3 regions of the Streptomyces sp. NPDC051921 genome follow, and region 1 is predicted to be linked to each of the others. Evidence: riboswitches for the same ligand, from Rfam matches in the RefSeq annotation. Region 1 holds a riboswitch; each other region holds the start of a gene.

The links. A riboswitch is a leader RNA that binds a small molecule or an ion and turns the genes downstream of it on or off. The one in region 1 is predicted to bind cyclic di-AMP.
Positions count from the first base shown of each region.
Region 2: linked by a shared signal. The riboswitch ahead of AB0M16_RS18445 (M23 family metallopeptidase) and the one ahead of AB0M16_RS09715 (M23 family metallopeptidase) in region 1 are both predicted to bind cyclic di-AMP.
Region 3: linked by a shared signal. The riboswitch ahead of AB0M16_RS06195 (LysM peptidoglycan-binding domain-containing protein) and the one ahead of AB0M16_RS09715 (M23 family metallopeptidase) in region 1 are both predicted to bind cyclic di-AMP.

Region 1 covers NZ_JBFAXU010000005.1:276,991-284,447, reverse strand. The annotation lists gene AB0M16_RS09725 (pitrilysin family protein) at 1-548, shown strand, start outside; gene AB0M16_RS09720 (pitrilysin family protein) at 545-1,942, shown strand; cyclic di-AMP (ydaO/yuaA leader) riboswitch at 2,146-2,312, shown strand; gene AB0M16_RS09715 (M23 family metallopeptidase) at 2,325-3,095, shown strand; gene AB0M16_RS09710 (GntR family transcriptional regulator) at 3,254-3,937, shown strand; gene AB0M16_RS09705 (HPr family phosphocarrier protein) at 4,212-4,493, opposite strand; gene AB0M16_RS09700 (GNAT family N-acetyltransferase) at 4,670-7,457, shown strand, end outside.
Region 2 covers NZ_JBFAXU010000013.1:18,608-26,064, reverse strand. The annotation lists gene AB0M16_RS18460 (PLP-dependent cysteine synthase family protein) at 1-965, shown strand, start outside; gene AB0M16_RS18455 (MFS transporter) at 962-2,209, shown strand; gene AB0M16_RS18450 (PP2C family protein-serine/threonine phosphatase) at 2,276-3,460, shown strand; cyclic di-AMP (ydaO/yuaA leader) riboswitch at 3,673-3,819, shown strand; gene AB0M16_RS18445 (M23 family metallopeptidase) at 3,831-4,928, shown strand; gene AB0M16_RS18440 (aldo/keto reductase) at 4,993-5,940, shown strand; gene AB0M16_RS18435 (PrsW family intramembrane metalloprotease) at 6,008-7,321, opposite strand; gene trmB (tRNA (guanosine(46)-N7)-methyltransferase TrmB) at 7,446-7,457, opposite strand, start outside.
Region 3 covers NZ_JBFAXU010000003.1:327,246-334,702, reverse strand. The annotation lists gene AB0M16_RS06205 (MFS transporter) at 177-1,376, shown strand; gene AB0M16_RS06200 (heme-binding protein) at 1,434-1,853, shown strand; gene AB0M16_RS06195 (LysM peptidoglycan-binding domain-containing protein) at 1,951-2,763, opposite strand; cyclic di-AMP (ydaO/yuaA leader) riboswitch at 2,768-2,923, opposite strand; gene AB0M16_RS06190 (MMPL family transporter) at 3,275-5,581, opposite strand; gene AB0M16_RS06185 (glycoside hydrolase family 15 protein) at 5,793-7,457, shown strand, end outside.

The DNA of each region.
Region 1 (7,457 bases):
GCCTGCCGCACGACGGCACGCGCGCCTGCGACGCGGCCGACCTGGCCCTGACCATCCTCGGTGGCGGCGAGTCCTCCCGTCTGCACAACCGCCTGGTCCGCCGCGACCGCACCGCCGTGGCCGCCGGCTTCGGCCTGCTGCGGCTCGCCGGCGCGCCCTCCCTGGGCTGGCTGGACGTCAAGACCTCCGGCGGCGTCGAGGTCCCGCAGATCGAGACGGCCGTCGACGAGGAGCTGGCGCGGTTCGCCGCGGAGGGCCCGACGCCCGAGGAGATGGAGCGCGCCCAGGCCCAGCTGGAGCGCGAATGGCTGGACCGGCTCGGCACGGTCGCCGGCCGGGCCGACGAACTGTGCCGTTACGCGGTGCTGTTCGGCGACCCGCAGCTGGCCCTGACCGCCGTCAACCGGGTCCTGGAGGTCACCGCCGAGGAGGTGCAGGAGGTCGCCAAGGCCCGGCTGCGCCCGGACAACCGCGCCGTCCTGGTCTACGAGCCGGTGGGACCCGAGAACGCCGACGACAGCGACGAGGAAGAGGGGGCGGACCAGTGACCGACGCTGCCGCGTCTTTGACGAGCATGACCTTCCACCCGCAGCCCCAGCCGGGCGCGGCCAGGCCCTGGGCCTTCCCGGCCCCGGAGCGCGGCGCGCTCGACAACGGCCTCACCGTGCTGCGCTGCCACCGTCCCGGCCAGCAGGTGGTCGCCGTCGAGATCTTTGTCGACGCCCCGCTCGACGCCGAGCCCGAGGGCCTGGACGGCGTCGCCACGATCATGGCCCGGGCCCTGTCCGAGGGCACCGACCAGCACTCCGCCGAGGAGTTCGCCGCCGAGCTGGAGCGCTGCGGCGCCACCCTCGACGCGCACGCCGACCACCCCGGCGTCCGGGTCTCGCTGGAGGTCCCGGTCTCCCGGCTGCCCAAGGCGCTCGGCCTGCTCTCCGAGGCCCTGATCGCCCCGGCGTTCGCCGAGTCCGAGGTCGAGCGCCTGGTGCGCAACCGGCTGGACGAGATCCCGCACGAGACGGCCAACCCGGCACGCCGCGCGGCCAAGCAGCTCTCCAAGGAACTGTTCCCGGCCACCGCGCGCATGTCCCGGCCGCGTCAGGGCACCGAGGAGACCGTCGAGGCGATCGACGCCGCCGCCGTCCGCGCCTTCTTCGACGCGCACGTGCGGCCGGCCGCGGCCACCGCCGTCGTCGTCGGCGACCTCACCGACGTCGAGCTGGACAAGGTGCTCGACGAGACCCTGGGCGCCTGGACGGGCGCCCCGGCCGCGCCGCGCCCGATGCCGCCCATCACCGCCGACGACACCGGCCGGGTCGTCATCGTGGACCGCCCGGGCGCCGTCCAGACGCAGCTGCTCATCGGCCGCGTCGGCGCCGACCGCCACGACCGCGTGTGGCCGGCCCAGGTGCTCGGCACGTACTGCCTCGGCGGCACCCTCACCTCCCGACTGGACCGCGTCCTGCGCGAGGAGAAGGGGTACACCTACGGCGTGCGCGCCTTCGGCCAGGTGCTGCGCTCCGACGGCGAGGGCCACGGTGCGTCGATGCTCGCCATCAGCGGCTCCGTCGACACCCCCAACACCGGCCCCGCACTTGACGACCTGTGGAAGGTGCTGCGCACCCTCGCGGCCGAGGGGCTGACGGACGCCGAGCGTGATGTCGCCGTGCAGAACCTGGTCGGTGTCGCTCCGCTCAAGTACGAGACGGCCGCCTCCGTCGCCGGCACGCTCGCCGACCAGGTCGAGCAGCACCTCCCGGACGACTTCCAGGCCCAGTTGTACGCGCGGCTCGCCGAGACGGGGACCGTGGAGGCGACCGCCGCCGTGGTCAACGCCTTCCCGGTGGACCGGCTCGTCACCGTCCTGGTCGGCGACGCGGCGCAGATCGAGGAGCCGGTGCGGGCCCTCGGCATCGGGGAAGTGACCGTCGTCACCGGCTGATTGAGCCGCCGTCACGCACGGACGAGGGCCCCGACGACCCGCTTCGCCGGGGTCCTCCTCTTTGTCCGTATTGAGGACGAGTGTGACTGAATGCCCTGTGGCATGTCTTACAAACTGGCGCGTCTGTTTGGCGATTGACAGAAGATCCGCCTAGCGTCGACCCGGCTGTCCGGCCGTTTGCACCACGCCGCATCCGCGGCAACGGACAGTCATCGCCGAGTCCCCGCAAGGCGCGAGCCTGGGGAGCCGGGGACCCACACGTAGTCCCCTGGGGTGAATCGGACGCCTTCGCTCGACGCGGAGGGGCCCGTAGGAGACCTTCCTGCTCCGAACCCGTCAGCTAACCCGGTAGGCGAGAGGGAAGGAAAGGATCAGCCACTACATGGCGTTCACCCGTGCCACCGGGAAGCATCGTGGTCCGAGCCGAATGGCGCGCCGCGGCGCGGGCATCGCCGGCGTGGCGGCCCTCGCCACCACCGGCGTCATCGGCACCCTCGCCTCCCCGGCGCTCGCCGCCGACACGGAGGAGCCCTCCGTCGAGGACACCGGTCTCACCCAGGTGATCACCGAGGAGTCCCTCGCCCAGCGGGTCGACGCCCAGGCCGCCGCGCAGGAGGAGGAGGCCTACGAGGCCGCCGCCCGCGCCAGGGCCGCCGCCGAGGCGAAGCGCAAGGCCGAGGCCCGCGCCAAGGAGATCCGCGCGGCCAAGGAGCGCGCCGCCCGCGAGGCTGAGCGCAAGCGCCTGGCGTCCTTCCAGCTCCCCGTGGCCGGTTCGTACGTGAGCACCGGCTACAAGACCGGTGGCTCGATCTGGTCCTCCGGCAGCCACACCGGCATCGACTTCCACGCCGCCTACGGCACCAAGGTCGTCTCCGTCGGCTCCGGCACCGTCGTCGAGGCCGGCTGGGGCGGCGCGTACGGCAACAACATCGTGATCCGGATGAACGACGGCACGTACACGCAGTACGGCCACCTCTCCGCGATCCAGGTCCACGTCGGCCAGAAGGTCACCCCGGGCGAGCAGATCGGCGTCTCGGGCTCCTCCGGCAACTCCACCGGCCCGCACCTCCACTTCGAGGCGCGCACCGGCGCCGACTACGGCTCGGACATCAACCCGATCAGCTACCTGCGCTCCCGCGGCGTGAACGTCTGACGGTCGAATCCCGCGCGAAAGCCCCGGCTCGAAACGAGCCGGGGCTTTTTTGCGTCCGTTTCCCACGGGCGCCATCGGAAATTCCGGCGTCCTGCAATAGAGTCGCCGGACAGGCGATGCTCGACGGTGTTTCGCGCGGACAAAAGCGGAGGTCGGACATGCGCATTCCCGCGCACTCGGTATGCACGGCGATCCGGGACGACATCGTCTCCGGGGTGTACGCGCGGGGCGCCAGACTCACGGAGGAACAGCTCGCCCGCCGCTACGGCGTCTCCCGCGTCCCGGTTCGCGAGGCCCTGCGCACCCTGGAGTCCGAGGGCTTCGTGGTCAGCCGCCGGCACGCCGGCGCCCATGTCGCCGAGCCCACCGAGCAGGAGGCCGCCGATCTGCTCGACATGCGCTCCCTGCTGGAGCCCCTGGGGGCCGCCAGGGCGGCGCAGCGGCGCACCGAGGCCCACCTCAAGGTCCTGCGCGGCCTGGTCAGGCTGGGGCAGGAGCGCGCCAGGCGCGGCCGGGGCGAGGACCTGGCCTCGCTCGGCGGCTGGTTCCACGAGACCCTGGCGCAGGCCTCGGGCAGCCCGCCGCTCACGGCGCTGCTCACCCAGCTGCGGCACAAGATCGCCTGGATGTACGCGGTCGAGCCCTCGGAGCGCCCGGTGGAGGCCTGGGCCGAGCACGGCCAGATCGTGGACGCGGTCGCGCGCGGGGACGCCGAGCGGGCCCGCGGCCTGACCGCGCTCCACGTGGAGCACACCCTGCCGCTGCACCGCCTGAAACAGGCGGCCCGACCAGGCGTGAGGCCTTCGCAACATGTCGTCAACATGGCGAGTCCTCGGAATTAACACGGGCGCCGTATACAAAGAAGTGAGGAATTCTTGGGCGTCATGTGCGCTGTCCGAATTCTTCGGCGACGTGGCGTGCAATTTCCGACGATGACCCGGCGTGCAATTTCCGGCCCACGGTGACCGTGTACCGCGACCGCCTTACGGCGCGTGCTCGGAAGTCACCTTCCAGGGATCTCACATCCCGTCGGGAACGGGCGAAAAAAGAAGCCGTACCCTCCGGAATTCCGGCAGGTACGGCTTCCTCGCGATCCGTCGTCGGGGAGGAGACGGGTCAGACGGTCTCGGGGAGCTCCTCGAGACCCTCGGCCACCAGCTTCGCCAGGCGGTCGAGCGCGGCCTCGGCGCCGTCGGCGTCCGAAGCGAGCACGATCTCCTCGCCGCCCTGGGCCCCCAGGCCGAGCACCGCGAGCATGGACGCGGCGTTCACCGGGTTGCCTTCGGCCTTGGCGATCGTCACGGGGACGCCGGCGGCCGTGGCGGCACGGACGAAGATGGAGGCGGGGCGGGCGTGCAGGCCCTCGGCCCAGCCGACGTTGACGCGGCGCTCAGCCATGGTGGTTGCCCTTCAACTTTCAGCGGTTGTCTAGACCAGTCTCTCACGGGTGGCGACGTGCTCCTACCGGCCTTCGGTCCCGGCCGGGGCGGGCCCTTCGGTCCTCCTCACCTTGCACGGCGGGCAGGCGCCGCGCGACCGGTGCCACTGTCGTATCCCGGCCGTACGCTTGCCCCATGCAGAGCGCGTCGGAGCAGTCGGAGCAGTCGGAACACGCGTATCCCGACCACTGGGAAGCGGACGTGGTCCTCCGTGACGGCGGCACCGCCCGCATCCGGCCCATCACCGCCGACGACGCCGACCGGCTGGTCAGCTTCTACGAGCAGGTCTCCGACGAGTCGAAGTACTACCGCTTCTTCGCGCCCTACCCGCGCCTCTCCGCCAAGGACGTCCACCGCTTCACCCACCACGACTTCGTGGACCGCGTGGGACTCGCGGCGACGGTGGGCGGCGAGTTCATCGCCACGGTGCGGTACGACCGCATCAACGAGCTGGGGCGCCCCGCCTCGTTCCCCGCCGACGAGGCCGAGGTCGCCTTCCTCGTCCAGGACGCGCACCAGGGGCGCGGCGTCGCCTCCGCCCTCCTCGAACACATCGCGGCCGTCGCCCGGGAACGCGGGATCCGCCGCTTCGCCGCCGAGGTGCTGCCCGCCAACACGAAGATGATCAAGGTCTTCACGGACGCCGGCTACACCCAGAAGCGCAGCTTCGAGGACGGGTCCGTCCGCCTCCACCTCGACCTCGAACCCACCGACCGCTCCCTGGCCGTCCAGCGCGCCCGCGAGCAGCGTGCCGAGGCCCGCTCCGTGCAGCGGCTCCTCGCCCCCGGCTCCGTCGCCGTGATCGGAGTCGGCCGCGGCCCCGGCGGCGTCGGCAGGACGCTGCTGCGCAATCTCCTCGACGCCGGCTACACCGGCCGTGTCCACGCCGTGAACGCGGCACTGGGGGAGGGGCGGCACGAGCTGGAGGGTGTCCCCGCCTTCCGCTCCGTCGCCGACATCGGCGAGCCCGTCGACCTCGCCGTCGTCGCGGTCCCCGCCGAGCGCGTCCCCGAGGTCGTCGCCGACTGCGGCGAGCACGGGGTCCGCGGCCTCGTCGTCCTCTCCGCCGGATACGCCGAGAGCGGCGCCGAGGGCCGCGAGCGCCAGCGCGCACTCGTGCGCCAGGCCCGCTCGTACGGCATGCGGATCATCGGGCCCAACGCCTTCGGGATCATCAATACGGCCGAGTCCGTCCGGTTGAACGCCTCCCTCGCCCCCCAGATGCCGGCCGCCGGGCGGATCGGGCTCTTCACCCAGTCCGGCGCCATCGGCATCGCCCTGCTCGCCGGTCTGCACCGGCGCGGCGCCGGGCTCTCCTCCTTCCTCTCCGCGGGCAACCGCGCCGACGTCTCCGGGAACGACCTCCTCCAGCACTGGTACGACGACCCGACCACCGACGTCGTCCTCCTCTACCTGGAGTCGATCGGCAACCCCCGGAAGTTCACCCGGCTCGCCCGCCGCACCGCCGCGGTCAAACCCGTCGTGGTCGTCAAGGGCGCCCGGCACAGCGGCAGCGCCCCGCCCGGCCACCGCGTCCCGGTCACCCGCATCCCGCACGCCACCGTCGCCGCCCTGCTGCGGCAGGCCGGCGTCATCCGCGTCGACACCGTCACCGAACTCGTCGACGCGGGACTCCTCCTCGCCGACCAGCCCCTGCCGGCCGGCCCCCGCGTCGCCATCCTCGGCAACTCCGAATCCCTCGGCCTGCTCACCTACGACGCCTGCCTCACCGAGGGCCTGCGCCCGCTGCGGCCCCTCGACCTGACCACCGGGGCCACCCCCGGCGACTTCCGCGCCGCCCTCACCGCGGCCCTCGCCGACGACGCCTGCGACGCCGTCGTCGTCACCGCCATCCCCTGGGTCGGCGAGAACGGCGCCACCGAGTCCGGCGACGGCGAGGTCCTGGCCGCGGCCCTCCGCTCCGCCGTCGCCGCGGCTCCCGGCCCCTCCAAACCGGTCGTCGTCGTGCACGTCGAGATGGGGGCCCTCGCCGAGGCCCTGTCCGCCGCCACCCGCACCCGCCCCGCCGGCCGCACCGCCCCCGTCACCGCCGCGGCGGCCCCGGAGGCGCCCACGGGGACCGAGGACGGGGCCGCCCCGGCGCAGGCCCCCGCGCCGCCCGGCCCCATCCCGGCCTACCCTGCCGCCGAGCGCGCCGTGCGAGCCCTCGCCGCCTCCGTCCGCTACGCCCAATGGCGCCGACAGGCCGCTGCCGACCCCGGACGCGTACCCGAGTTCGACCGGATCGACGAGACCGGCGCCGCCACCCTCATCGAGCGGGTCCTCGACGAGCCGCAGGCCGACGCCCGGGGCGTCAGCCTCGGCCCCGACGACACCCGGGAACTGCTCGGCAGGTACGGGATCGAGGTCCTGCCCACCCTTCCCGCGCCCACCCCCGACGAGGCCGTCCGCGCCGCCGCCCGCCTCGGCTTCCCCGTCGCCCTGAAGACCACCGCGCCCCACCTGCGCCACCGGCCCGACCTCGGCGGCGTCCGGCTCGACCTGGCCACCGAGGAACAGCTGCGCACGGCGTACGGCGAGCTCACCGACACCCTCGGCAAGCCCGAGGAACTGCAGCCGGTCGTCCAGGCGATGGTGCCCCGCGGTGTCGACACGGTCGTGCGCTCCGCGATCGACCCCGCCGTCGGCGCCGTGCTCTCCTTCGGCCTCGCAGGCGCCGCCTCCGAGCTCCTCGGCGACATGTCCCACCGGCTCGTCCCCGCCACCGACCGGGACGCCGCCGAGCTGGTCCGCTCCATCCGCACCGCGCCGCTCCTCTTCGGCTGGCGCGGCTCCGCCCCCGTCGACACGCCCGCCCTGGAGGAGCTGCTGCTGCGGGTCTCCCGGCTCGTCGACGACCACCCCGAGGTCGTCGCCATCTCCCTCGAACCCGTCGTCGTCGCCCCCCGCGGCCTCTCCGTCC
Region 2 (7,457 bases), on a different contig from region 1:
TCGAAGGCTTCAACTTCGGCGGCATCAAGGACCGCGCCGCGCTCCACATGGTCGAGCAGGCCCGCCGCCGCGGCGAACTGCGGCCGGGCGCCCCGATCGTCGAGTCCACCTCCGGGACCCTGGGCCTCGGGCTGGCGCTCGCCGGTGTCCTGCACGGGCACCCGGTGCACGTCGTCACCGACCCGGGCCTCGAACCGATCGTGGAGCGGCTGCTCGTCGCGCACGGCGCCCACGTCCACGTGGTGCCCGAGCCCGGCCCGACCGGTGGCTGGCAGCAGGCCCGGATGGACAAGGTCGCCGAGCTGCTGATGACCCTGGGCGACGCCTGGTGGCCAGACCAGTACGGGAACCCCGACAACCCGCAGGCCTACGCGGGGCTCGCCGCCGAGCTCTCCGAGCAGCTCGACCGGATCGACGTGCTCGTCTGCGCGGTCGGCACCGGCGGCCACTCGGCCGGCATCTCCCGTGCGCTGCGGGCCGGTTCCAGCCCGGCGCTCGAACTCGTCGGCGTGGACTCCGTCGACTCCACCGTCTTCGGGCTGCCGGCGGGGGATCGCCTGATGCGCGGCCTCGGCTCCTCGATCCACCCCGGCAACGTCGACCACGACGCCTTCGACGAGATCCACTGGGTGGCTCCCGCGGAGGCGGTGCGGGCGGCCCGTCGGCTGGCCGCCCGGCAGTTCGCGACCGGCGGCTGGAGCGTCGGCGCGGTCGCGCTGGTGGCCGGCTGGCTGGCCCGCACCCGGCCGCGCGGCACCCGGATCGCGGCCGTCTTCCCCGACGGACCGCACCGCTACTTCGACACCGTCTTCAACGACGAGTTCTGCACGGCGCACGGGTTGCTCGACGGGCCGGTGCGGACGGACCCCGCGGCCTGGACCGAGGGCGTGCCGGTCAGTGGCTGGACCCGGCGGGCCCTCGACCGCCGCAAGGACGGCGCGGACCGCGGGGAGCGTGTGCGGTGACGACGGCCACGGCTCCCGCCCGGGGCGGGATCTGGAAGCGGACGCGCACGTTCGATCCGGCCGTGCGGCTGCTCTTCCTCAACCAGCTCACCATCAACCTCGGCTTCTACATGCTGATGCCGTACCTGGCCGCCCACCTGGCCGACGGACTCTCCATGGCGGCCTGGGCGGTGGGCCTGGTGCTCGGCGCGCGGAACCTCTCCCAGCAGGGCATGTTCCTGGTCGGCGGCGCGCTCGCCGACCGGCTCGGCTTCAAGCCGCTGATCGTCGCCGGGTGCGCGCTGCGGACGGTCGGCTTCGGGGCGCTCGCCTTCGCGCAGTCGCTGCCGATGCTGATCGCCGCCTCGCTCGCGACGGGCCTCGCGGGGGCGCTGTTCAACCCGGCGGTGCGGGCCTGTCTGGCGGCGGAGGCGGGGGAGCGGCGCGTGGAGGCGTTCGCCCTGTTCAACGTCTACTACCAGGCCGGCACCCTGCTCGGGCCGCTGGTCGGGGTCGCGCTGACCGGGGTGTCGTTCCGGCTCACGTGCGTGGTGGCGGCGGTGCTGTTCGCCGGGCTGACCGTCGTACAGCTGCGGCACCTGCCCGTCCGGCGGTCCGCGGAGGCGGCCGAGGGCGAAGGGCGGGCCGGGGGGCAGTTCCGTACGGTGCTCGCCAACCGGGTCTTCTGGCTGTTCTCGCTCGCCATGACCGGCTCGTACGTGCTGTCCTTCCAGGTCTATCTGGCGCTGCCGCTCGCCGCGGACGGCACGGCGGCGACCACCGCGCTGTTCGTGGTCTCGGCGCTGGTGGCGCTCGCCGGGCAGCTGCGCATCACGGCCTGGTGCTCGGCGCGGCTCTCCCGGGAGCGGTGCCTGGTGCTCGGGCTCGCCCTGATGGGGGCGGCCTTCCTGGTGCCGGCCGCGCTCGGGCGCTCCCTGGTCGGGCTGCTGCTGTGCGCGGCGGTCCTGGCGGTGGCGAACGCGGTGCTCTACCCGTACGAGATGGACACGGTCGTCGCCCTGTCCGAGGGCCGCTGGGTCGCCACCCACTACGGGCTCTACAACACGGTCTGCGGGATCGGCATCACGCTCGGGAACCTGGGGACGGGCGCCCTGCTCGACGTGACCGGCTGGTCGGCGGCGCCGTGGCTGGTGCTCTGCGCCATCGGTCTCGGGTGCGCGGCGGCCATGGCGGCGCTGGCGCGTGGCGGGCGGCTCGCCGTACGCCAACCGGCCGAGGAGGAGTCGCCGAGCCGCTCGTCCTGACGGCACCCTGGGGTGGGCGCGGTTCGGTCCGCCCCGTGGACGGACCGACCGGGCAGGAGAGCACAGGTGGGGCGAGCATCGGCGGGCCGTGGAGCGGGCGGCGAGGGCGTGATCCGTCCGTACCGCGGCGCCCGGCGCTTCCTGCGCGCGCTCCCCCCGCTGATCATCGTGGGCGGGGTCGCCTTCGACCTGTCGACCCCGGCCGACTACACGGCGTCGCCGCTGTTCTCGGCGGCGCCGCTGATCGCCGCCCCGTTCTTCTCCACCCTGGTCACGCTGCTCACGGGCATCGCCGCGGTCCTGGCCAGCGTCGGTCTGCACGTCTACAACGGGACGGTCGACCGGATCCCGGCACTCACCGAGACCCTGACGGTGGTCACCGTCGCGGCGCTCGCGCTGCTGATCAACCGCGCGGTGCGCCGGAGCGGCGAACGGCTCGCGTCGGCGCGGGTGATCGCGGAGGCCGCGCAGCGGGCGGTGCTCCCGGCACCCTCCGCCCGGATCGGCGGGTTGCAGATCGCGGCCCGGTACGAGGCGGCGCACGCGGACGCGTTCATCGGAGGCGACCTGTTCGCCGTACAGGACACCCCGTACGGGGTGCGCCTGGTGGTCGGGGACGTCCGGGGCAAGGGGCTCGGCGCGGTGGAGGCGGTGGCCGTGGTCATCGGTGCCTTCCGGGAGGCGGCCGAGCAGGAGGCGACGCTGGAGGGCGTGGCCGCGCGCCTGGAGCGGGCGCTGGCCCGGGAGGGCACCCGGCGGGAGGGGTTCGACGCCTTCGAGGGCTTCACCACGGCCGTGCTCGCCGAGATCCCGGGCGGCGACCGGGTGGTGCGGGTGGTCAACCGCGGTCACCCGGAGCCGCTGCTGCTGCGGGCGGACGGCGGGGTCGAGCTGCTGCGGCCGAGCGAGGCCGCGCTGCCGCTGGGGATGGGGGACCTCGCGGTCTGGCCGGACCGGGCCGACGAGACGTCGTACCCGCCCGGCGCGACGCTGTTGTTCTACACGGACGGGCTCTCGGAGGCGCGGGACGCGGAGGGGGTCTTCTACGACCCGGGCGAGCGTCTCGCGGGGCGGCTCTTCCCGGGGCCGGAGGAGCTCCTCGACGCTCTGGTGGCGGACGTGCGCCGGCACACCGGCGGGGGCGCCACGGACGACATGGCGCTGCTCGCGGTGAGCCGTCCGGCGATGGGGCAGCCGGAGCGGCGGCGGACGATGCCGGTGGTGCCGCCGGGCCCTGCCGGGAAGCGGTGACCAGCTGTAGTCGGGGGGTGTCCCTCTGATAACAATTGACGTAACGTCAGATTCACGGTTTGCTGCTGACGCGTTTCTGAGTGGGGGTCAAGTCGGACGATTCCCTCCCATTTCAACGAATGATCAAGGGATACGGCTTGGAATCGGGTGGCCGAGTCTATTAACGTTCGATAACGCAGCGCGGTCGTCCCAGCCGCCGCAAGAGGCGGCACCGTGCGCACGCGCCGAATCCCGCAAGGGAACCGGGGAACCACCACTTGGGGTGAATCGGGCCCCACCGCACCCGTGCGGTACGCCCGTAGGAGACCTTCCTGCTCCGAACCCGTCAGCTAACCCGGTAGGCGAGAAGGAAGGAAAGGAGAACGCCTCCGTGGCGTCCAACACCCCCGCTCCGCAAACCCCCTTCGCCCCTTTCACCCCCTTCGACGCCTCCGGCGCGGCGGGTGACGCGGGCGTCCTGGACGGAGCCGGGGAGGAGTGGAACCCCACCGAGGACTCCCTGCGTGACCGCCGTTCCGGCGGACGCCACCGCGTCGTCAAGCAGCGCTCCAACTTCGCGCGCTCCTCCACCGTCCTCGGCGTCGGCGTGATCGCCGCCGTCGGTGCCGGCGGCCTGGCCACCGCCCAGCAGAAGCCCCCGGTCTCCATAGCCCTGCCGGACGTCGACCTGCCCGACGCCTCCGACCTGCCCGGCGTCGGCGACCTGATCGGCCACGACGAGGGCGCCGCGGACACCGCGGGCGGCAACAACACGCAGCCGCTCACCGCGCTCACCTTCACCACCGGTGACGGCACGGACTCCGGCACCGGCTCGCAGACCCGGACCGAGACGCAGGCCGACGCCGGCGAGGCGCTGCGCGCCCGCATCCTCCAGCAGGCCGAGCAGCAGCAGGCCGCCGCGGACGCCGCCGAGAAGGCCGCTGCGGAGAAGGAGGCCGCCGAGAAGGCGGCGGCGGAGGCCGCGGCCAAGGCCGACGCGGCGGAGAAGGCGGCCGCCGAGGCGAAGAAGCAGGCCGAGGAGGAGGCCGCGCGCAAGGCCGAGGCCGAGCGCCTGGCCAAGCTGGCCGCAAGTTACTCGCTGCCGACCTCCTCGTACACGATCACCTCGACCTACGGCGAGGCCGGCTCGATGTGGTCCTCCGGCTACCACACCGGCCTGGACTTCGCCGCTCCCACCGGCACCCCGGTCAAGGCCGTGCACGGAGGCACCGTGAAGTCGGCCGGCTGGTCCGGCGCGTACGGCTACCGGATCGTCCTGGAGCTCGAGGACGGCACCGAGATCTGGTACTGCCACCTCTCCTCGATGACGGTCGGCGCCGGGCAGTCCGTCGGCACCGGCGAGACCATCGGCCGCGTCGGCGCCACCGGCAACGTCACCGGCCCGCACCTCCACCTGGAGGTCCACACCCCGTCCGGCGACGGCATCGACCCGGCGGCCTGGCTCCGCTCCAAGGGCCTGAGCATCTGACGTCCGTCCCCGCGGGCCCGGTCACCGCGGAATAGGCCCGGCGGGGCGGAGGGTTGATCACCCCATGACTTCCCTTCGCCGGCTGGGCTCTTCCGACCTGCACGTCTTCCCGCTCGCCCTCGGCGGCAACGTCTTCGGCTGGAGCGCCGACGAGGCGCAGTCCTTCGCCGTCCTCGACGCCTACGCCGCCGCGGGCGGCAATTTCGTGGACACCGCCGACGCCTACTCGCAGTGGGCCGAGGGCAACGAAGGCGGGGAGTCCGAGACCGTCATCGGCCGCTGGCTCGCCTCCCGCGGCAACCGCTCCGACGTCCTCGTCGCCACGAAGGTCGGGGCCCACGCCCGCTACAAGGGCCTGGGCGCCGCGAACATCAAGGCCGCGGCCGAGGAGTCGCTGCGCCGCCTCGGCACCGACCACATCGACCTGTACTACACGCACTACGACGACGAGTCCGTGCCGGTCGAGGAGATCGTCACCGCCCTGGACCAGTTGGTGAAGGACGGCAAGGTGCGGGCCGTCGCCGCCTCGAACATCTCCCCGGAGCGGCTGCGCGCCTCGCTCGACTTCGCCGAGGCGGAGGGCCTCGCCCGTTACGTCGCCCTCCAGCCGCACTACAACCTGGTCTCCCGCGCCACGTACGAAGGCGCGCTGCTCGACACCGCCGAGCGGGGCGGGCTCGCGGCCGTGCCGTACTACGGGCTCGCCTCCGGCTTCCTCACGGGCAAGTACCGTCCGGGCGCCACCGTCGCCAGCGTCCGCGCCGGCGGCGCGGGCAGGCACCTGGAGACCGAGCGCGGGCAGAAGGTCCTCGCCGCCCTCGACACGGTCGCCGCGGCCCACGACGCCGAGCTCGCGTCCGTCGCCCTGGCCTGGCTGGCCTCCCGCCCGACCGTCGTCGCCCCGATCGCCTCGGCCCGCACGGTCGAGCAGCTCCCCGCGCTGATCGCGGCCGCCGACCTGAAGCTGACGGACACGGAGCTGGCGGCGCTGACGGAGGCGTCGGAGGCCTGAGCACCCGGGCCGGAGATCTGAGGCCCGGGCCGGCTCGGGCCTGTCCGGCGGATCAGGGGCGGACGGGCTAGCCGCGGTACGGGTTGTAGCCGCCGTAGTCCAGGTACTGCGGCGGCGCCCAGACCCGGCCGGTCGCCCGGGCCGCGTACGTCAGCGCGGGTGAGGCGATCTGTCGGCGCTGCCACAGGTGGTGCAGCAGCTCCTGCTCGCGGGCCGTGAAGTCCGGTGCCGCCTGGCCGCGCCGGGCGCGGTGGCGCAGGAACGCCAGGGTCGTCGCGAACGCCTCATACTCGCCGACGGCCTGCGCGGCCTGCTTGCCGAAGCTGCGGGCGGCGTAACTACGGGCCAGCGCGCGGGCCCGCATGGAGGAGAGCGCGAGGGGTTCGTCATGGGCGAGCCAGCCGGCCGTCGCATAGGCCGGGAGCTCGCCGGATATCGTGCGCAGCTCCTTCTGCCGGCTCCATATCGCGAGCCAGGTGAGCAGCGCGAAGACCGGCACCATGAACAGGGCGTAGACGACGATGAACGCCAGCGGGTGGAAGGTCGCCGAGCCGTTCCAGAGGGCGTGCATGCCCATGGCGAGGACAAGCCCGCCGAGCGACAGCAGCACCAGGCGGGTACGGCGGAGTCGGGCGGCGGCCGGCAGCAGCGCGGCGAAGCCGAGGCCGAGGCCGGTGAGCGAGGTGAACAGGGGGTGCGCGAACGGGGACATGATGACCCGGACGAAGAACGTGCCCACCGTCGTCGAGAGGCCGCCGGCGCCCAGGTCCATGTCCTCACCGAAGGCATTGCCCAGATAGAGGATGTTCTCGGTGAAGGCGAAGCCGGTGGCGGTGAAGCCCGCGTAGACGAGGCCGTCGACCGGGCCCGTGAAGTCTTTGCGCCGGAAGAGGAAGAGGAGCAGCACGGCGGCGCCCTTGGCAGTCTCCTCGACGACCGGGGCGACGGCCGTGGCCCCGAGGGTGTCGGCGGAGCCGGGGTCGGTGGTGGCGCTGCTGATCCACTCCACGGCGAAGGAGTTGGCGAGGATCGCGAACAGGGTGGAGGCGAACGCCCCCCAGGCGAGGGCGAACAGCAGGTTCTTCCAGGGGGCCGGCTCGACCCGGTCGAGCCAGCGGAACGCGGCCAGGAGCAGTGGCACCGGCAGTACGGCGAGACCGAGGCCCACCAGGAAGCCCTCGGTGCCGGTCTCCTCCCGCACCAGCGCGAGGATCGCCAGCGCGCAGATCACGAGCGCGGTGATCAGCACGACGGCCCGGAGCAGCCGACTGCGCCAGAAGGCCTTGCGCGGCTTGTAGCGCCACTTGGCCCGCTCCGGGACGGCGGCGAAGTCCGGCTGATCGCTCTCCAGGGCGGGCACGGGAGCGGGCGCGGGGATCACCGCGTGGGCTGGGGCGGTGCCGGGCTGGATGGCGGGCCCGGCAAAGGGGTTCGACGACACGGAACGACCCTAACGAGCGTCACCGACAGCGGCGAGGGAGTTCTCCGCAGCCTGTGGAAAACCCTTACAGCGTGGC
Region 3 (7,457 bases), on a different contig from region 1:
GGCTCACCGTCGTGTGGGGCGGTCGGGTGACGGGCGTGCCGCGCCCTGGCCCGGTGGACGACCCGTGGCGCGGGCGTGAGCGCCCCGACTACCCCGCGATTGCACTTATCGCGCGTATGCAATTATTGTGGAGGCACATAGAGAGCCCACTCAAGCAATCATGAAAGGGTTGAGCCATGCCGCTCGCACTCCTCGCCCTGGCAGTCGGGGCCTTCGGGGTCGGCACGACCGAGTTCGTCGTCATGGGACTGCTGCCCGAGATCGCCGCCGACTACGGCGTCTCCATCCCCACCGCGGGCCTGCTGGTCACCGGCTACGCGCTCGGCGTCGTCATCGGCGCGCCCCTGCTGACCGTCCTCGGCGACAAGGTGAGCCGCAAGCGGATGCTCACGCTGCTGATGGGCCTGTTCGTGATCGGCAATCTGGTCTCCGCCCTCGCCCCGAGCTTCGGGGCGATGCTGGCCGGCCGCGTGATCGCCTCGCTCGCGCACGGCTCGTTCTTCGGCATCGGGTCCGTCGTGGCCGCCGACCTCGTCGCGCCGGGCAAGAAGGCCGGCGCCATCGCCACCATGTTCACCGGCCTGACGGTCGCCAACATCGTCGGCGTGCCGCTCGGCACCTTCATCGGCCAGGCGGTCGGCTGGCGCACCACCTTCGCGATCGTCGCCGCACTCGGTGTGATCGGGCTGCTCGGCATCGTCAGGCTCGTTCCCGCCATGCCCCGCCCCGAGGGCGCCCAGCTGCGCCGCGAGCTGAAGGCGTTCCGCAACCCGCAGGTGCTGCTCGCGATGGCGATGACCGTGCTCGGCTTCGGCGGCGTCTTCGCCGCGATCACATACATCGCGCCGATGATGACCGAGGTCGCCGGCTACTCCGACGGTGCGGTCACCTGGCTGCTGGTCCTCTTCGGCGTCGGCATGTTCCTCGGAAACCTGCTCGGCGGCCGGTACGCCGACCGCGCGCTGATGCCCCTGCTGTACACCACCCTCGGCGGGCTCGCGCTCGTCCTCGCGCTGTTCACCGTGGCCGCCCACAGCAAGGTCCTCGCCGCGATCGCCATCCTCCTCGTCGGAGCGCTCGGCTTCGCCACGGTGCCCCCGCTGCAGAAGCGCGTCCTCGACCAGGCACACGGCGCGCCCACCCTGGCCTCCGCCGTGAACATCGGTGCCTTCAACCTCGGCAACGCGCTCGCCGCCTGGCTCGGCGGCCTCGTCATCGCCGCCGGCTTCGGCTACACCTCCCCGAACTGGGTCGGCGCCGTCCTCGCCGCCGCCGCCCTCGGCCTCGCCGTCTGGTCCGCCGCGCTGGAGCGGCGGGCCCCCGCGGCCCCCGCCGCGGACGCCGGGGCGGACGCCCGCGTCCTCGTCCACCACTGACCCCCTCCCCCACGCCCCCTTCCCTCCTCCCGCACCCCATCCCCCAGGAGAAGCGCCATGAGCACCACCGCCGTCACCCCGCTGACCACCGCCGAGGCCGAGACCCTGCTCACCACCGCCCGCCGAGCCGCCGAGGCCGCCGGCGTGGCCGTCAGCGTCACCGTGCTCGACGCCGGCGGGCACCTGCTCGCCTTCCGCCGCGACGACCGGGCGGTGCTGATCTCCGGCGAGACGAGCACCCGCAAGGCGTACACCGCCCTGCAGCTCGACGCCCCCACCGCCGACCTGGTGGACCTGGTCAAGCCGGACGGCCCGTTCCACAGCCTCACCACCGCGCTCGACCGGCCGCTGCTCTTCATCGCCGGCGGCCTGCCCGTCCACCGCGACGGACGGCTCATCGGCGCCGTCGGTGTGGGCGGCGGCGCCCCGGAGCAGGACCACGCCTTCGCCGGTACCGCCGTGGCCGCCCTCGCCTGATCCGTCCGCCCCCAGGGACTCCTGGGGCGGACACGACAGTGCTCCCGCACCTGGCCCGGCCGGCCGGTGCGGGAGCACTGTCCTTCTGTCAGCGGTGTCAGTAGGCGCCGAAGACGTTGTCGATGGAGCCGTAGCGGTCGGCGGCGTAGTTGCAGGCCGCCGTGATGTTGGCGACGGGGTCGTACGGGTCGTTGGCCGTGCCTTCGACGTGGTAGGCCCGGAAGGTCGGGTCGATCACCTGGAGCAGGCCCTTGGAGGGGGTGCCGGCGAGGGCGTTGGAGTCCCAGTTGTTGATGGCCAGCGGGTTGCCGGACGACTCGCGCATGATGTTGCGGTGGATGCCGTCGTAGCTGCCGGGGATGCCCTTCTTGGCCATGATGTCCAGCGCCTCGCGGATCCATCCGTCGAGGTTGTCCGGGTACGAGGTCGCCTTCGCCGGCGCCGCCGCCTGGACCGCGGCGCCCGCGCCCGCGCCGGTGCTCGCCTTCGTGGCGGTCGGGGCCGCCGCGCGCTTGACCCCGGAGAGCGCCGCGCCGGTCGCGTCGACGGTCAGCCGCATGCCGGGCCGGATGAGGGCCGGGTCGGCACCGACGGCGCTCCTGTTGTCGCGGTAGACCTTCTTCCAGCCGCCCTTCACCGCGTACTTCCGGGCGATCTTCGAAAGGGAGTCGCCGGCGACGACGGAATAGCGCACCGTTCCGGGCGCCTTCGCCACCTGCGCGACCTGGGCCACCCGAGCCGCGGCCTTTTCGACTGCGACGGTCTGGGCCGCCTGCGGGGTGACCGCCCCGGCGGTCGTCGCGCCGGCCAGCGGCAGGGCCAGCGCGGCGCTGCCGGTGATGCCGACGGCCGCGATGCCGCGGGCGAACGGGGACTTCTTGGAACGGCGGTGCTTGGCGTGTCCACGCATGGCGGGGTCCTCTCCTCCGCCTGCGAGGTGAGCTGTCGGGTTCGGGCTGGAGATGCCCGGCCGCGCATGAGGCACGGCTTCACCCCGAGCCGCCCCGGTATCCGGGGACGGCGGCGAACCTGGGTCCCCCGCTCCTGCCGGAAGTGGTCGTGTGTGCGGTTCCCGGGCGGCGGCAGGATGAGGCGTTTCCGTCCGGTTGCCGGGTGACCGTAAGCGAATTCATCCGGCGAAAACAAGACGGAAATTAATCAAAGCAAATGGATCATTCCGGGAAATAGAAAGGATCAATCCACTCACCCACGCGGTGCTCGCCAACCCCTCCCCGACAGCGCGCATCTGACGTCCCGGCAGCACTCTCCGGGGCGAAATGGCCGTGACTCAGATCACGCACACCGCACCGTGCACCACTACGGCAGAGAAATAGCTCCAATGCCGGAATTCCTTCAGCATTCCGGCATTGGAGCTCAATAGCGGGACATCTACCTCTTTGTCCGAATGTGCACGATGTGGGTCAGCGCGCGGGCGCGCGGCTGGGCTCCTCGTCGGCCTCCATGTCCTCGCCCTCGGTGTCGAGGTGCGGCAGGATCCGGTCGAGCCAGCGCGGCGTCCACCAGGCACGGCTGCCCAGCAGTGTCATCACGGCGGGGACGAGCAGGAGCCGCACGATGGTGGCGTCGATCAGGACGCTGACCGCGAGCCCCAGGCCGAGCATCTTGATGACGATGTTGTCGGACACGATGAAGGCCGCGAAGACGCTCACCATGATCAGTGCGGCACAGGTGATGACCCTCGCGGTGATCTCCAGGGCGTGGGCGACGCTCGCCTCGGCGTCGCCTGTGCGCAGCCACGCCTCCCGCACCCGGGACAGCAGGAAGATCTCGTAGTCCATGCTGAGGCCGAAGACGATGGCGAACATCATCATCGGCACGTAGCTCTCGATGGGCACCTTGCCGGAGACGCCGAGCGCGGGACCGCCCCAGCCCCACTGGAAGACGGCCACGACGACGCCGTACGAGGCGGCGATGGACAGCACGTTGAGGACGGCGGCCTTGACGGCCACGAGGAGCCCTCGGAAGACGATGAGGATGACCAGGAAGGCGAGCGCCACCACCACCGCGATGATCAACGGCAGCCGGCTGGAGACGATGTCGAGGAAGTCGACCTGGGAAGCCGTGGTGCCGGTGACGTAGGTCTTCGCGTCCGTGCCGGCCACCGCCTGCGGCAGCACGTCGTCGACGAGGTGGTTGGTGAGCTGGGTGGTCTTCTCGTCCTGCGGGGAGGCGACCGAGTAGGCGGTGCCGATCAGCACGTCACCGTCGGAAGTGGGCTGCAGGGGGGTGATGGAGGCCGCGTCGGGCACGTTGGCGAGCGACTGCTGGAGCTTGCCGGCGAGCGCCGAGCGATCGGATGCCGGCACCGCGGTCTGGTCCACCACGAGGGTCAACGGCCCGTTGGCGCCCGGCCCGAAGGCCGTGGAGATCAGGTCGTAGGCGCGCCGGTCGGTGAACGACTTGGGGTCGGCGCCGTCGCCGATGTGCCCGAGCTGGATGAAGAGCAGCGGGAAGGCCAGGATGACCAGCGCGACCACGCCGCCGACCAGGAAGTACCAAGGCCGCCGCTCCACCCGCTGGGCGTAGCGGTGCCAGGTGCCGTGCGCGGTGGCACCGGGTTCCGCGTCGGTCTCCGCGACGGGTTTGCGCACGTGGTAGCGGTCGATGCGGCGCCCGACGAGTCCGAGCATGGCCGGGACCAGGGTGAGCGCGGCGATGACGGCGGTGACGACCGTGAAGGCGGCCGCCAGGCCGAGTTTGCCGATGAAGGTGACGCCGGAGACCCACAGCCCGGACAGGGCGATGATCACGGTGCAGCCGGAGACGAGGACCGCCCGGCCGCTCGTCGTGGTCGCCAGACCCGCGGATTCGGCGGGATCGTGCCCGTTCATGACGTTCTGGCGGTGACGCGTGATCAGGAACAGCGCGTAGTCGATGCCGACGCCCAGTCCGATCATGGTGGCCAGGGTCGGCGAGACCGTGCCGAAGGTGAAGGCCGCCGCCGTCAGACCGAGCAGCGCGAGTCCGCAGATCGCCCCGATGAGGGCGGTGACCAGCGGCATGACCGCGGCGATGACGCTGCCGAAGCCGATCAGCAGCACCACGATCGCGACGGCGAAGCCGATGGCCTCGCTGGTGCGGTCGTCGGCCGCCGGCCTGGCCAGTTCACCGAGCGATCCGCCGTACTCGACGTCGACTCCGGCGGCGCGCAGCGGCTGTACGGCCGCGTCGACGCCGTTCAGGTAGTCGTCGCCCAGGGTGGACGGCGGGACGCTGAAGCGGATGGTGATGTAGGCGGTCTTGCCGTCGGTGGACAGCGGGCCCGTGTTGGGCACGCCCGAGGGCGGGGTCGGCGGGGGTGTGCCCGGCGGCGGCAGCGGGTTCTGCACGGTGAGCACGTCGGGCAGCTTCTGGAGCGACGCGACCACCGAGTTCACCGTGGAGGCGTCCTGGGTGAGCGGCTCGGAGGGGTTGTTGAGGACCACCTGGGCGCCGTAACCGCCGGCGGACGGATCGTGCGCCTGCAGCACGTCGAGTCCCTCGGTGGACTGCACACCGGGAAGCGAGAAGTTGTCGGAGTACTGGCCGCCGACCGCCCGGTCGGCGATCTGCAGTCCGGCGACGGCCGCCAGCCACAGGACGATGACGACGATGAAATGCCGGGCGCACCAGTGCCCCAGCCGGTAGAGAGAGCTCTTCTGCGCCTTGGCGCTGATCGTGGGCCTGTGCGCTGACGGTCTGCCCTGGGCCGGGCTTGCTGCGTTCATGGCACCGCCGAGTTCGGATGGGAATGTCCCCGAGCGGAAAGACTGCTCCGACGCCGTGCGGGTGTGCCGGTCCTGCAGTCAATTGTTCGCCCTCCGTCCGGCGGCGGCATCTCGACGCCCGCGAACCCGCCCGCCGCCCGCACCGGCGGCCGCCACCGCCGGGCCGCGTCCCCCGATGTCGCCCTCGGTCCCCGTCGCCGATAGTGGAGGCATGAAGCGATACCCGCTCATCGCCGATCACGGCCTGGTGGGGGATCTGCAGACCGCCGCCCTCATCTCGGACGAGGGCGTGGTCGACTGGTTCGCGGCGCCCCGTTTCGACTCGCCGGGAGTCTTCGCGGCACTCCTCGACCACGACCGGGGCGGCTACTTCCGGCTCTCCGTCGACGGTCCCGACGTGACGGTCAAGCAGCTCTACTACCCCGACACGGCGCTGCTGGTGACCCGCTTCCTGTCGGCCGACGGCGTCGGCGAGTTGATCGACTGGATGCCCCCCGACCGGACCGGGCGGCCCACGGACGAGCACGCCATCCTGCGCGTGATGCGGTGCACCCGCGGGACCGTCACGTTCACCCTGGAGTGCCGGCCCCGGTTCGGCTTCGGCAGCAATCCGCACGAGACGCGGGTCGACGGGCGCACGGCGACCTTCCGGGCCCCCGGAATGAGCGCCTTCCTCCAGACGAACGTCCCGCTGGAGCAGGACGGGCCGTACGACGTCCACGGCCGCCTCGGCCTCACCGAGGGGCACATGGCCGGCGCCTCCTTCACCGTGGCGGGCCCGGAAGCGCCCGCCCCGCCGCTGCCGCACGAGCAGGAGGTCGAGGCGGCGCTGTGGGACGCCGTCGACTTCTGGCAGAAGTGGGTGCGCATGGCGCGGTACCGGGGACGCTGGCCCGACATGGTGCACCGCTCGGCCATCACACTGAAGCTCCTCACGTACCTGCCCTCCGGCGCCCCGATCGCCGCGGCCACCCTCGGCCTTCCCGAACTCGTCGGCGGCGAGCGCAACTGGGACTACCGCTACACCTGGATCCGGGACGGCTCGCTCGCCGTACGGGCCCTGCTGGACCTCGGGTTCGTCGACGAGGCCGCCGCGTTCACCGGGTGGCTCACCGAGCGCGTGACCGAGCGGGCCGGCGCGCCCTCCGCCGGCGGCCGCCCGCTGCAGATCATGTACCGGGTGGACGGGGACCCGTGGCTCCCCGAGGAGATCCTGGAGGACTTCGAGGGGTACCGGGGCTCGGCCCCCGTGCGGGTGGGCAACGGGGCGGCCGACCAGCTCCAGCTCGACATCTACGGTGAGGCCCTGTACGCCCTCGCACAGGGCCGCGGTCTCGACCCCCAGCCCACCTATCAGGGCTGGAAGGCCGTGTCCGGCCTGCTCGACTGGCTCGCGGCGTCCTGGGACAGTCCCGACGAGGGCATCTGGGAGACCCGCGGCGGGCAGCAGGACTTCACCTTCAGCCGGGTGATGTCCTGGGTGGCCTTCGACCGCGGGCTGCGGCTCGCCGAGGAGTTCGGCCGACCGGCCGCCCTGGACGCCTGGCGCGCCGCGCGGGACGAGATCTTCACGCAGGTCATGCACCGCGGCTGGAGCGAGAGACGCCAGGCCCTGGTCCAGTACTTCGGCGGCGACGTCCTCGACGCGTCGCTGCTCCTCATCCCCCGCGCGGGCCTGCTGAACCCGACCGACCCGGCCTGGCTGAGCACCCTCGACGCCATCGACCGCGGCCTGGTCCACGACAGCCTCGTCCACCGCTACGACCCGGGCGTCTCCCCCGACGGCCTGCGGGGCTCGGAGGGCACGTTCAGCCTGTGCACCTTCCTGTACGTGGACGCCCTGGCCCGGGCCGGCCGGATCAGGCCGGCCCGCTTC